Regions from separate parts of the Romboutsia sp. LXY-2 genome, predicted to be linked through region 2. Evidence: riboswitches for the same ligand, from Rfam matches in the RefSeq annotation. Region 2 holds a riboswitch; each other region holds the start of a gene.

Region 1 (4,435 bases), on a different contig from region 2:
TCGTCTTTTATTACTTTTATAATAACTATTTTAGTAGTTTTTGATCCATCTTTATCTTCAACTTCATAAGTTATTTCATAATCGCCTACCTTTGAAGTATCTACACTACCTACTACCTTTATCTTTGATGTAATGTCTCCATCTTCTTTATCCACTGCTATTACACCATAAAGTGGGTCAAATTTTTCTCCTACTTTAACAGTTGTCTTAAGTCCATCACTTATTATCTCTGGTGCATTGTTAGATATTTTGTTTAATATGATTTTATACTCCTCAGCATTTTTAAGGCTATTGTCTATTTTTATATCTATATAGTAATCTGTTGATTTTTTAAATAATCTTGATATTGTAGTTAATTTTATTTTATAAATAGTGAAGTTATCTTCTTCATAAGAACTTAAGATAGAAGGACTTAAACTTTTAATATCGTTGATAAATAATCTAAAGTCTTCTACATCTACATCTTTTACTTCTAGCTCAACAGGTAAATCTTCACTTCCTTCTCCAGTAACAGGAGTTAACACATTTAGGTCTATTAAATCTTTTAATCCTTTCGGTATTGAGCTTTCATTTTCAAAATCTACTATTTCAATTTGAAAGCTATCTGACTTATCACTTCCATCTACAGTTGAAGCTGTAATAGTTATTTTACCTTCTTTGTTTCCTATTATCTTTGCCGTGCTTCCTTTTACTTCTAATTTAGCTATGTCATTGTCACTCAATGACCAAACTATGTCTTTATTGTCTGCATCATTGCTTACTGTTGCTGTTACTTCATTACTAGCTTTAGTATATATTTTATCAAATTTATTACTTATTTTAATATTTTGTGCTAGTACTACATCACTACTAACATTTACTTCTATAGTCTTTGTAGTTTTTAATCCTTTGCTATCACTAACGCTATATGTTACCTTGTAGCTTCCTACTTCACTAGTATTTACGGTGTTTTCTTCTACAAGAATATTCGAATTAAGGTTTCCATCTTCCTTATCATTTGCAGTCACTCCATCTAAAGGATTAAATTCTCTTCCTTGTTTAATAGTTTTATCATTGGCATATATTGCTGGAGCTTTGTTTGCTATTACATTTATTACTACTTCTTCTTTCGCTTCATTACCATACATATCTATTGCAGTATAAGTTAAGTTATATGTAGTATCATTATCAGGGTCTAAATTAAGCTCCTTATCACTGTCTACTTTTACTTCAAGTTCTCTACCTTTTGCATCTACAGCTTTTACATTTTCTAAAGGATTATATACATCACCTGCATTTAAAGTTATTTCTTTTTCTAAAGGCTTGTTATCTTTAGTTATAGTAGGCAAGTCTGTTATTTTATCATAATCTACATTATTTCCGTAATTATTATCAATTCCAAGCTCAAAAATACCGACTGTGTCACTTTTATTTTTTAATGCTGCAGATATATTTGTAGAACGCATATCTGCAAATACTACAGTTTGCATCTGCACCGCTATAAGCGTTACTGCAAGTATCCTTGATATTTTTTTCTTCATACTTACTCTCCTTTTGTTTTTTACGCAATATAAAAGACACTTTAGTACATGCCAAAAGTGCCCTTTGATTTTATAACAAAAGATAGTTCGTCTCTTGGCAACTGGCTGACATAGTCCTAAGACCTTAGCCCCTGTAGCTTTGCGTCATTAGATTTCTCTAATTTTGCCTATATTTTTTGTCTTTCTATTAGTGTCTTAATATATATCGTCCCTATACGTTTTAGTTTTATGCTTATTTCATAATTATACCAATTTATGTTATATAAAAACAGTTTTTATGTGAAATTTTATCGAAAAATGTTTTGTACATTATATTTATAAATATTAAATATATTTTTATAAGGAGGTGTTTAAATGTGGAATAAAAAAGATTATACAATAGCTGTACTTTACAGTATTATTTTATTTTTAGTAAGTATTTTTTTAATAGTAATTTCTTTTAGATTATTTTTCTCTATACTACATACTTTTATATATCTTTCTGGACTTATATCAATAGTAATAATGATATTGATTTTTATTGCAATAATCGGATTTTTTATAAGGCATGTGTTAGGAGCTATCTTTCATCATAAAAGGACTTTTGTATCAAATATAGATAAGTTAAATTTACTAATTTCAATAGAAATACATATAATCCAAGGGTTGTTGGTTGTCGCTGCATTACTATTTGGAATTAATTTATTTATATAATAGTTTATTTTTAATTAATTTAAAGCTATTCTTTGAGCAATTCATAAATTTAAATATAAGATGCTAAGTTTTAATCATAATTAAAGCTTGGCATCTTATATTTTCTAATTAATTATTTATTTTTATATTTATTTTCTTTAGAATAGACTATCTCCAATCTTAGTTAGCATGTCTATTCCTTTTATCTCTTTATCATACATAGGCACTCTAACAACCTCAGATTCCTTGAAGTCATCTTTTATTTCACCTAAATATTTTTCCTGCATATTTCTTCTATTCCTAAAGAATGGCGTAGTTGCTTGTTCCTCTGGTATTATAAGGTTTGCTATAACCATCCCTGTTTCTATTCCTACAGTTTTTAACTCTTCACTAGCTCTATATGCTTCTATTATAGGAGTTTTTTCAGGATACATTACAAAACTAAAAGTAGTTTTATTTTTATCCTTCATAGTAGCTATAACTCTATCAAATTTTTCTTTTTGCTTTTTATCTTCTTCACTTATCTGTGCAGTAACTCCTGCCTTCATTTGGATTTGTTTAGACCAATCCATAGGAAGTTCTAATAGTCTTAAGGTATGACCTGTTGGAGCTGTATCAAATACTATTACATCATACTCTTCCTCAGATGCATATGATATAAACTTTTGGAAAGCTGCCATTTCCTCAGTACATGGAGAGTTTAATTCTTCTTCCATAGTAGCTATTGTTGGTCCACTAAACTTTGATTTTGCATCTTTTAATACCATTTCTTTATATTCTTCAAAAGCAACCTTTGGATCTATTTTAGCTGCATATAAATTTGGGCACCCATCTACTTGTGCTGGATTATCTTTAATAGGTTTATCTAATACTTTTCCTATATGAGCTGCGGGGTCTGTTGTAAGTAAAAGTGTTTTAAAGCCTTCATTAGCTGCTTTGACAGCTGTAATACAAGCCATTACAGTTTTTCCAACTCCGCCTTTTCCTGAGAAAAATATATTTCTAACTGAGTTTTCTTTCGGTATTATTAATTTTTTGGCTTCTTCATTTTTTTCTATTTTTATATCATCAATATTTTTGTACTCTACCTTATTAGTTTTTTGTGGCTTATTACCTTCAAATAGTATAGAAGCACTTACTCTAAATCTATCTACACCTTTAAGTTCGCTATCAAATAACTCCATAGTATCTATAGGTAACTTATCAAAAATACCTTTAGCCTTAGATAAATATCCTTGTTGCATTTCATATCTAGATTTAAAGAAAGGTATAACTGCTTCACCTTCTGGTATAAATCCATTGATGATGACCTTTGTAGTACTTATACCAAGCTCTTTTAGTTCATGTGATGCTCTTATAGTTTCATCTAGTGAAGTTTGTTCTGGTTGCATAACAAATATAAAATCTGTTTGAGATGTATCTCTAAGTTTTGCTATAGCTCTATCAAACTTATCTTTGCTATCTTGTATCATAGATACTGGTCCCATACAAGTTTGACCACTGCCCTGAGCACTTTCTTCTATATGTTTTGACCAATCTATTGGAAGTTCTAAAAGTCTTATTGTGTGACCTGTAGGTGCTGTGTCAAATATTATAATGTCATATTCATCTATCTCCATAAAGTCAATGAATCTATCAAATGAAGCCATTTCTTCAGTACAAGGTCCACTTAATTGTTCATCTGCTATTCTTATCATTTCTTCATCAAATATATCTCTCATAGGAGCTAGTAAATTTTCTTTATATTCATTGGTTGCTTCATCTGGATCTATTTCCATAGCATAAAGATTATCTATATTATTAATTTTAGTTATTTTATGACCTATTTCTTGCTCAAAAACATCTGATAAATTAGCTGCTGGATCTGTTGTTACTATTAAAGTTTTTAAACCCTTATCAGCATTGTATACTCCTGTTGTACATGCCATTGAAGTTTTTCCAACTCCACCTTTTCCTGAGAAAAATAAGAACTGTGTCAATCTACTCACCTCTTAAGTTTGATTTTAATTCTTCTAATGTTGGGTATTCTCCACTTTTTATTACCTTTCCATCTAATACTGTTATTGGAAGTATTTTTTGACCATGCTCTCTTACAAGTTTTCCTACTTCCATATTAGTCATAAACTTCATAGAGTGAGTTTGTGGTTGATATCTTTCAATAACTATTCCTTCAAATTCATTTTTTACAACTTCTATATCTTCACTTACTTTAACTAACTTTTCGTCTACACTAGGACCACATA
Region 2 (4,435 bases):
ACCTCCACCACAGATTAGTGCTCCTAGAAGCATGCTTCTATTGCTTACTAGTTTTACAAACAGATTGAATACAACTGCAAAGATTGAACCTATTATTACTAGACTATCTGGTATTATGTAGTGATCTAAGTCTATAAAGGTGATTATTATTAGTAGGGATACTAAAAACATGTAGTATATTGTTTCTATGTTGTATCCAAAGCTAATGTATATTGTGGCAAAAAGTATACCTGTTAGTATCTCTACTAGTGCGTATCTTGGTGATATTTTTTTACCACAATATCTACATTTACCTTTTAGAAATACCCAGCTTAGTATTGGTACTAAGTCTAATGGTTTTAGTCTTGTGTTGCAGTTGTAGCAATGCGATGGTGGATTTGCTACTGATATTTTTTCTGGTATTCGATAGATGCATACGTTGAAGAAGCTACCGAATATAATCCCTATTAAAAATGATACTATTATAAAATATATATCCATTGTTATATTCTCCATCTATTATTAGTACATATCCATAGCACCATAGCTACTCATACCTAACATTTTTTGAGTATTTTCAAAATCTGTGCATCTACTTAATACAGCATCTGTAGTTATTTTATCTTGTCTATATAAGTTTATTAAGTCTTGATCCATAGTCTGCATACCTTGTCTTGATGATGTTTGTATTATGTTTGGTATTTGGAATGTTTTATTTTCTCTTATCAGGTTTCTTATTGCTGTATTTGCTATCATTATCTCCAAAGCAGCTACCCTTCCTTGTCCATCTGCTGTAGGTATTAACTGTTGAGATATTACACCTTCACATACTGTTGATAGCTGTATTCTTATTTGTTGCTGTTGCTCTGATGGAAACATATCTACTATCCTATCAATGGTTTTTGCCGCTCCTACTGTATGTAGTGTAGAAAATACTAGATGACCTGTCTCAGCTGCTGTAAGAGCTATTGATATAGATTCAGTGTCTCTCATCTCTCCTATAAGTATTACATCAGGGTCTTGACGAAGTATAGCTCTTAAGGCTGAGTGAAAGCTCTTTGAGTCTGTTCCTATCTCTCTTTGATTTACTATACTGTTTTTGTGCTTATGTACGTACTCTATAGGGTCTTCTAGTGTTATTATATGGGCTTGTCTGTTTGTATTTATGATATCTATAAGGCTAGCTAATGTAGTACTTTTACCACTCCCTGTAGGCCCTGTTACTAATACTAGACCTTTGTGTTTTTTTGTGAAACTGGTTAATACTTGTGGTAAATTTAGATTTTCGAAATTTGGTATGTCTGCGTTTATTGTTCTTATTGCTAGGGTATAATTTCCTTTTTGCTTGTAAGCATTTACTCTAAATCTATTTCCGTCTTCTAAAGATGCAGAGAAGTCTAACTCTCCTATTTGGTCTAGTAGTTTAAATCTTTCCTCTCCTGCTATTTCAAGTACTATTGGTTTTGTGTGTTCATTAGTTAGGATTGTATCTGATAGTTTTATAAATCTATCCTTTACTCTTGCCATAGGATTTGTACCTACTGTTATATGTATATCTGATGCTCCTAGATTGACACCTTTATTTAGCCATTCATATATATCCACTTTATATGTCTCCTCTTTTTCTAATATTTTACATTATAAACCCAATTTATAGATATTATAATATATCTATTGTTATTTATCTATATTGTAAAATTAATATATATTCATACTAATAGCAGTATTTATTTTTTATTATTCCAATCATTTATATTTAAATATTTTTAACTAAATATAAATATTTTTTATGACGAGGACTATATTAATTATTTATATATAAGCATTCTCAATCAATGATTCCCCTGTGAGTCGTATCAATTATGAAGCTATTAACTTATATAAACTCAATAAAAATTATCAACATGCAAAAAGTGGAGATAAATATCTCCACTTCTAATATATATTAATCTTTAATTAAAGGTACTTTTATGGTTGCTGTCGATCCGTTATTAGGAGTACTTTCTTTTGTAACACCAAGATCTGAAGCTAATTTATCTATTGAAGCATTACTCATATATGATCCTTTTATATCTATTACTAAAGTAACACCTTTAGTTGCTTGTGTTGATCCTGCCGCTAGTGTGTATGTAACTTTATTCGGAACATCTGGATTAGAATCTAAGTATCCACCTACCAATAAATCTGTTGTTGCTGTTCCGCCAGAAGCTGCTGCTATGCTTGTTGGTACCACATCATTGTCTGAATAGAAAACAGTTGTTGCTGATTTTATAGAAGCTACAGTAGCAGATATATCTGCTCCTTTAGACTTATCTATTTGCTTAAATAATGCGGGTACTGCTACTATTGCTAATATACCTATAATTGCTATTACTACTAATAGTTCTACTAATGTAAAACCTTTGTTGTTTTTCTTTTTCTTTAACATAAAAGTTCCCCCTCAATTTTCATTACTATAGACATAAAAAAAGGCCTCAAATATATATAGAAAATCTATATAATTTAGATAGCCGGTTGCACCACTTACTCCATATGTCTCAGGTGCCCATGTACAAGACATACTTCTTAGTATCTATAGTATTTTTATATACTAATTATAGCATGTTTTATCTCTACACGCATTACTTTTATTACATTTTTTACCATATTATTATTTTATAGTATTACTACTTTAGTATATATTCTTTTACTACTTACATTTAATAAATCAATAAAATTAGAAGCTATTTTTATAGCTTCTGATTTTATTATTAAAATAATTCTGGCATCTCTTCACTAATATTTAAAATTGTCGGAATATCCCTATCCATATTAGCTATAGATGAATATTGCCCGTTATCCTGTAGTAATAATGAATAGGCCAATACATAGCTTGTTTTTTTGTTATTAAATCTATTTAAACCCTTAACATCAATAGTTCTTCCTGTAATATATTGTGAACCAATTTTTATTTTTGAATTAGGGTCAACTGTCATATCTTCATTATACCTATATAGATATATGCTATCTTCATCTAGCATGGCATTTTCCGGTATTACTACTTTGAAATTCCCATTATCTTTATTTATATCTACTTTAACTCCCAAGGTATAATATACATTTTTTACACCATTTATAGTACCTTCTTGGACTTTATAATTATTTTTATCAGTAAGTAGTAGTCCATGTGACACTATTTTATTTATACCTTGAAGAATAAAACTACTTTCAGGTAAATTTTGTTCTTTAATTATTTGCTTATTATTCAAAGATACATCATTATAAATAATTTTACCATCTGATTCACTAAATATCACTTTTCCAAGATTCTCACTGCTTATTTCTAGTCTTATCTTCACAGGTTCTGAATAATAAAAATAACCTTCTTTGGCATCTGCTTGAGTGTTTAGTTTATAATTAACAACGCCTTCAATTACACCATTTAATTTATTTGTACTCCCACTATTATAGGCATAGTTGAATGTATGTGTTGATGATCCTATCTGAGATTTTACATCAAATCCATTCGGTAAAATATCTGTTAATTGAATATTGTTTACATATAAACTTTGCACTAACTGAGCATTGTTAAGATCCTGTTTTGTTCGATAAAAATCTGTTACAGGTATATTGTTTGGTGTTAATGTATATTCTAGTACAAAATTATTATTGTAATAGTTTGTTATACTTCTTTGTAGTGTAAATCTTGTATCAACAATAAATGGACCATATTTACCTTGCTTTGTCATTTTAAAATTATCACCTGTTTTCATTCCAGACTCATATAATATATAATATTTGCCTGGTTCTTCAGGTATCTTAACACCACTTTCACCTGTAAATCCACCATCTGATGTTTCACCCGGGGCTTTACTTTTAGAAGGATAAAACCATTCTTTAGGTATATTTTTATAGTCTCGCTCATTTCCACTTTTTGTAGTTGTAGTATACTTAAGATTAAATGCAGCTTCAGCTCCACAGTTAAAATACTCTATAAATATAGGATAGTACTTATTTTTATCTAAGTTAATTTTATTTTGTGGGTTATCCCATTTTGGGCCATGAACTGTAAAATTTTCTACAAGAACTATATTTTCGCCATCTACATTTATAGTTACTTTTATTCCATCGTCTGATTTTGTACCAAATCTATACTCTCCACTTTCAGGTACCTTTATATATCCCCATGTTTTACTTGCTTCTTTATATGTCCCACCTACATTGGAGTACTGAGTAAATACATTTTGTGGTACCCATCTACTTTCTTCTCTTTGAGTTATAGGATTATAATATTTTTCTTCTCTTACATAATCACTCGGATTATTGGTAGTTGTTGTAGACGCAGGTTTATAGCTTGCACCATCTGAGTAAGGATACTTGTATAAATCCTCTCTTTTCTCCCATTGACTTGTTAACCAACCTATGTTTGTACTATCTATACCATATTGCGGAAGAGCTGATACATCATAAGATTGTT
Region 3 (4,435 bases), on a different contig from region 2:
ATTTCCTATTATTAAAAACATATAAGGTTATTTGTATCCTATCTTTTAAACTTAATTTTGATAATATATTTGAAATATGCTTCTTTACTGTATTTGTACTTATACATAATTCATTTGCAATTTCTAAATTAGACTTTCCCTTTGACACCAACATTGTAATTTCTTTTTCTCTTGCTGTTAAGTCTTTAAACGTAGCTATACTATTATGGCCTTGAACAATTGTATCTAATAACTCTACATCATGATATTTTTTCCCTTTTTGTATTTGATTTAGTGCCCAAGGAATACTTTCCGAATCAATGTTAGGTAAAATATATGCATCAAAACCAAGTTCTATGGCTTTTCCAAAAATTGATTTATCTTCTTCAAAATCTAGTATCATTATTTTAATGTTTTTCTTATCTTTAATATTTTTCAAGAAGTTTAAATATTTAATATTCCCATTATTTGTATCTGTAATTATTGTATCAATTCCTTCTAAATCTAATTTTTCATAAGTGTTACATTGCACAATACTTGATACAATACTTTCACCATCTAATATATTTATTAATCCGCTTCTAATAATTAATGAACTTGAAACTACTAGTATATTCATATTTCCCCCATACTTCTGTAAACAGCTATTTGTTTCTTCTTTATATTTATATAACTTAATTGTAATAAAATAAGAAATTTATATAAGTATCATTTCGTAATTTGGTAATTTATGGTGTAAATAGAAATCAACTCTAATAATTTTTCTGAAAATTAATGTTATAATAAATATAATAATTTTATTGTAAAACTATATTTTGAGAGGTGTTTACTTGCGAATAATAATATGTGATGACTTAGAAACCGATAGAATGACTCTTTACGATAATATTAAAAACTATTGTTTTTTAAATAAATATTATATTGATATAATTACATGTAGTAATAGTAATGATCTATTTAATAATTTTGAGGAGAATAAAATCAACCTTATATTTTTAGATATTTATCTAAATGATAATAGTGATATGACTGGTATTGATATTGCAAGAAAAATTAGAGAAATAGATTCAAGCTGTATTATAATTTTTACTACTGTTAGTAATGAGCATGCCCTTGATGCATTCTCTGTGTATGCATTTGATTACTTGGTTAAACCAATAAAATCTGAAGTTCTTCTAAACACTTTAAATAGATGTTTTTCACTATTATCACAGCCTTCAAAGTATATTGAAGTCTTATCTAATAGATTATTAATAAAGATTCTACAAAAAAATATCTTATATATTGAAGTATTTAATAAATATTGTTTGATACATACTACCTCTGATTCAATAAAGACGTATATGACATTATCTCAGATTGAAAAATTATTAGATTCTGATATATTTTTAAGATGCCATAGAAGCTATATTGTAAACTTGGAGCATGTGAAAAATTATTCTGATTGTGATTTTCTTTTATCTAATGGAAGCCAGGTACCTATTTCTAAGGATAAAAAGATTTCAATCAAACAGGTATATCTAGACTATTTATTTAATTTAACTAGAGCTTAAAAATGTTACTGAAATTAGACTAGTGGAAATAAATTTTTCACTAGTCTAATCTTATTTTTATATTTTATAATACTAATAGCCCCTTGTCGTAAGCATATATTGCTGCTTGAATTCGGTCTTTTAAATTTAGTTTAGAGAAAATATTGCTGGTATGTTTTTTTACTGTATGTTCAGTTATAAATAAGTCCTTTGATATTTCAAAATTACTTTTACCTTTTGCTATGCATATTAGTATTTCTCTTTCTCTTTTTGTAAGTTCATCCACTTGTTCTGTACTTTTTCTTGATATATAATTTTCTATAAAATCTCCATCGTAATATTTTTTTCCTTTAGATAATTGTTTTACAGCATAAGCTATATCTTCTGAATCGATATTTGCCAATATGTATCCATCTACTCCTGCCTTCATACATTTTGAAAATATACTTTTATTTTCATAAAAATCTAATATCATGATTTTGGCATTAGTCTTACATTTTATTTCTCTAATATAATCTAAATATTGTTCATTATTCTTGTTTAAATCGATAAGTATTAAATCATAATTTCCTTCATATGCTTCTGAAAATATATGACTTTCTGTAATGTCTCTTACACAGTTTTCTTTTGATAATATGCCTTCTATACCTTTTCTAATTATAAGTGATTCTGATATTACAATAACTTGCATATTTATTCCCCCTTAAAAATATACCAGTTATTTAGCCGGTTGCACTACTAGCTCCATATATCTCTAAGTGCCCACATATAAGATATATTTCTTCACTTCTAAAAACTATTTTTTTCTTCACTTAAAAGATTAATAATTTTAATACTTTTTAATTATATTTTAAATTAATTTTTAATGGTTGTAATCATAATGGGGTAGTAATTTTAATGGTACTTTAGAATAATTTAGATTCCTAATTATTACATTTTTCTACAATAAAATAAAGTAGTCTAGCTTTTATGCTAAACTACTTTATTTTCATAGACTATAACCTCTTAATAGTAAAGAAATCATTATTTCTCAAACATTACTTATATGCACTACTAGTATACCTCTACTTGTCTACTTAACTTAATAACTTTTTTGTGCTCACAGTTTGCTTTATGCTTGTCTCTTTCTTCAAAGCTCCAAAACAATTCACCACAGTATCTACACACAAATATTATACCTTTATTATTATCTAGCGAACTATTTAATTCATTATTATCCATTCTTTCTCCTTGTACTAATACCCAGACTTCTTTTTATATACTCTAAGTATTATCAGGATTCTTATCTTTAATACTACTTAATTGCACTTACTATAACCACACTGCATACAAATAGCGCAACCACCTGTAGGTATTATTGCTTCATTACCACACTCTGGGCAAACAAATCTTTCACTTTCATGTTCTTTATTACTATCTTTATTATGTTCAGCATTACTTTCCTTCTTAACTTCTTTTACATTTTTCTCTTCTGTCTTTTCTTCGCTACTTTCTTTATCTTCACTTTTCTTGTTCTTATTTTTATCGTTTAATAGTACACCACTTCTCTTACATCCATCACGATATATTGTTATTCCCTTAAGATTATTTTTCCAAGCTAACATATATATATCGTAAACATCTTTAGGAGTAGCTTGATAAGGAAGATTTATTGTTGATGAAATTGATGCATCAATGTATTTTTGCCAAGCATTTTGCATTTCTATTCTTTCTTTAGGGCTTAAAGTCATAGCTGTTACAAAGATGTCTGGTAGATCTTTTTCATCTATTAAATCCTTCACATCCATGTATTGTTCAACTATTGGAGTGTATACCTTGTAATATACATCCTTGTCATGTAGTGTCTCTGTCTTTCTTGTGTAGGACGTATTAAACATTGGCTCTATTCCACCACTTATTCCAAGCATTGTTGAAATTGAACCTGTTGGTGGTATTGTAAGTATTTGAGAATTTCTAAGACCATATTTTTCAACTAGTTCTTTAACATCTTGCTCTACGTTATTTTTGAAGAACTCTGAACTAAATAAGGCTTCTTTGTTGTAATTTTCATAAGTTCCTTTTGCTTTTGCTATCAGTGCTGACTGTTTTACTGCCGCATTTAGCATTGTTTTTGATAAAGTTTCGCAAAGGTCTATAGCTTCTTTTGAGCCATATCTTATGTTTAGCTTTATCATCATATCAGCAATTCCCATTACACCAAGACCTATTTGTCTGTATTTACCTACTGTTTCTTTTTGCTCTTTTAATGGATGTAAATCTAGTCCTTCTTCTAATACTTCATTAAGTGCTACTACACTTTCATGGACACAGTCTTTAAATTTCTCTATATCAAATATTGCGTTATCTGTAAATGGTTCTACTATAAATTCAGATAAATTTATTGAGCCCAATAAACAACTACCTCCTGCTGGTAATGGCTCCTCCGCACATGGATTAACTCCTGCATATTTAAATTCTTTATCTTCACTTAATAAATGATTTTTCTCAATGTGGTCCCAAAATAGTATTCCTGGTTCTGCATAGTCCCAGTTGTTTACTACTAACTTCATGAAAAGCTCATAAGCATCTACTACCTTACTTACAACTTCACCCGTTGAGTCTACTACAAATTTACACTCATACTTTTCTTTATTTTCAACAGCTTTCATAAACTCATCATTTATTCTAACTGATATATTTGCCTTAGTTACTCTTTCTAAATCTGTCTTTATATCTATAAATTCTCCAATATCAGGATGATTAACATCCATTGATATCATTAATGCTCCTCGTCTTCCTCTTTGTCCTATTAGCCCTGTTGTCATACTGTATAAATCCATAAAGGATACTGCACCTGTAGTTGTCTTAGCTGAGTTATGCACAGCTGATCCTTTTGGTCTTAGTTTTGAAATATCAAAGCCTACTCCTCCACCATAGCTAAAGGT

What was found. Region 2 has a riboswitch for cyclic di-GMP ahead of ACI48P_RS20750 (type II secretion system protein). Riboswitches for the same ligand answer to the same signal wherever they lie in the genome.
Region 1: another riboswitch for cyclic di-GMP. It lies ahead of ACI48P_RS16630 (immunoglobulin-like domain-containing protein); the one in region 2 lies ahead of ACI48P_RS20750 (type II secretion system protein).
Region 3: another riboswitch for cyclic di-GMP. It lies ahead of ACI48P_RS16440 (LuxR C-terminal-related transcriptional regulator); the one in region 2 lies ahead of ACI48P_RS20750 (type II secretion system protein).

Annotation. Positions count from the first base shown of each region.
Region 1 is NZ_JBKFGI010000011.1:130,845-135,279, forward strand. Features, by position in the region: gene ACI48P_RS16630 (immunoglobulin-like domain-containing protein) at 1-1,520, opposite strand, end outside; cyclic di-GMP riboswitch class I at 1,614-1,698, opposite strand; gene ACI48P_RS16635 (hypothetical protein) at 1,875-2,213, shown strand; gene ACI48P_RS16640 (TRC40/GET3/ArsA family transport-energizing ATPase) at 2,351-4,171, opposite strand; gene arsD (arsenite efflux transporter metallochaperone ArsD) at 4,173-4,435, opposite strand, start outside.
Region 2 is NZ_JBKFGI010000019.1:54,529-58,963, reverse strand. Features, by position in the region: gene ACI48P_RS20760 (prepilin peptidase) at 1-480, opposite strand, end outside; gene ACI48P_RS20755 (type IV pilus twitching motility protein PilT) at 502-1,584, opposite strand; gene ACI48P_RS20750 (type II secretion system protein) at 1,925-2,407, opposite strand; cyclic di-GMP riboswitch class II at 2,479-2,562, opposite strand; gene ACI48P_RS20745 (VWA domain-containing protein) at 2,730-4,435, opposite strand, start outside.
Region 3 is NZ_JBKFGI010000011.1:92,997-97,431, forward strand. Features, by position in the region: gene ACI48P_RS16430 (response regulator transcription factor) at 1-598, opposite strand, end outside; gene ACI48P_RS16435 (LytR/AlgR family response regulator transcription factor) at 810-1,532, shown strand; gene ACI48P_RS16440 (LuxR C-terminal-related transcriptional regulator) at 1,597-2,202, opposite strand; cyclic di-GMP riboswitch class II at 2,227-2,310, opposite strand; gene ACI48P_RS16445 (hypothetical protein) at 2,565-2,732, opposite strand; gene ACI48P_RS16450 (adenosylcobalamin-dependent ribonucleoside-diphosphate reductase) at 2,810-4,435, opposite strand, start outside.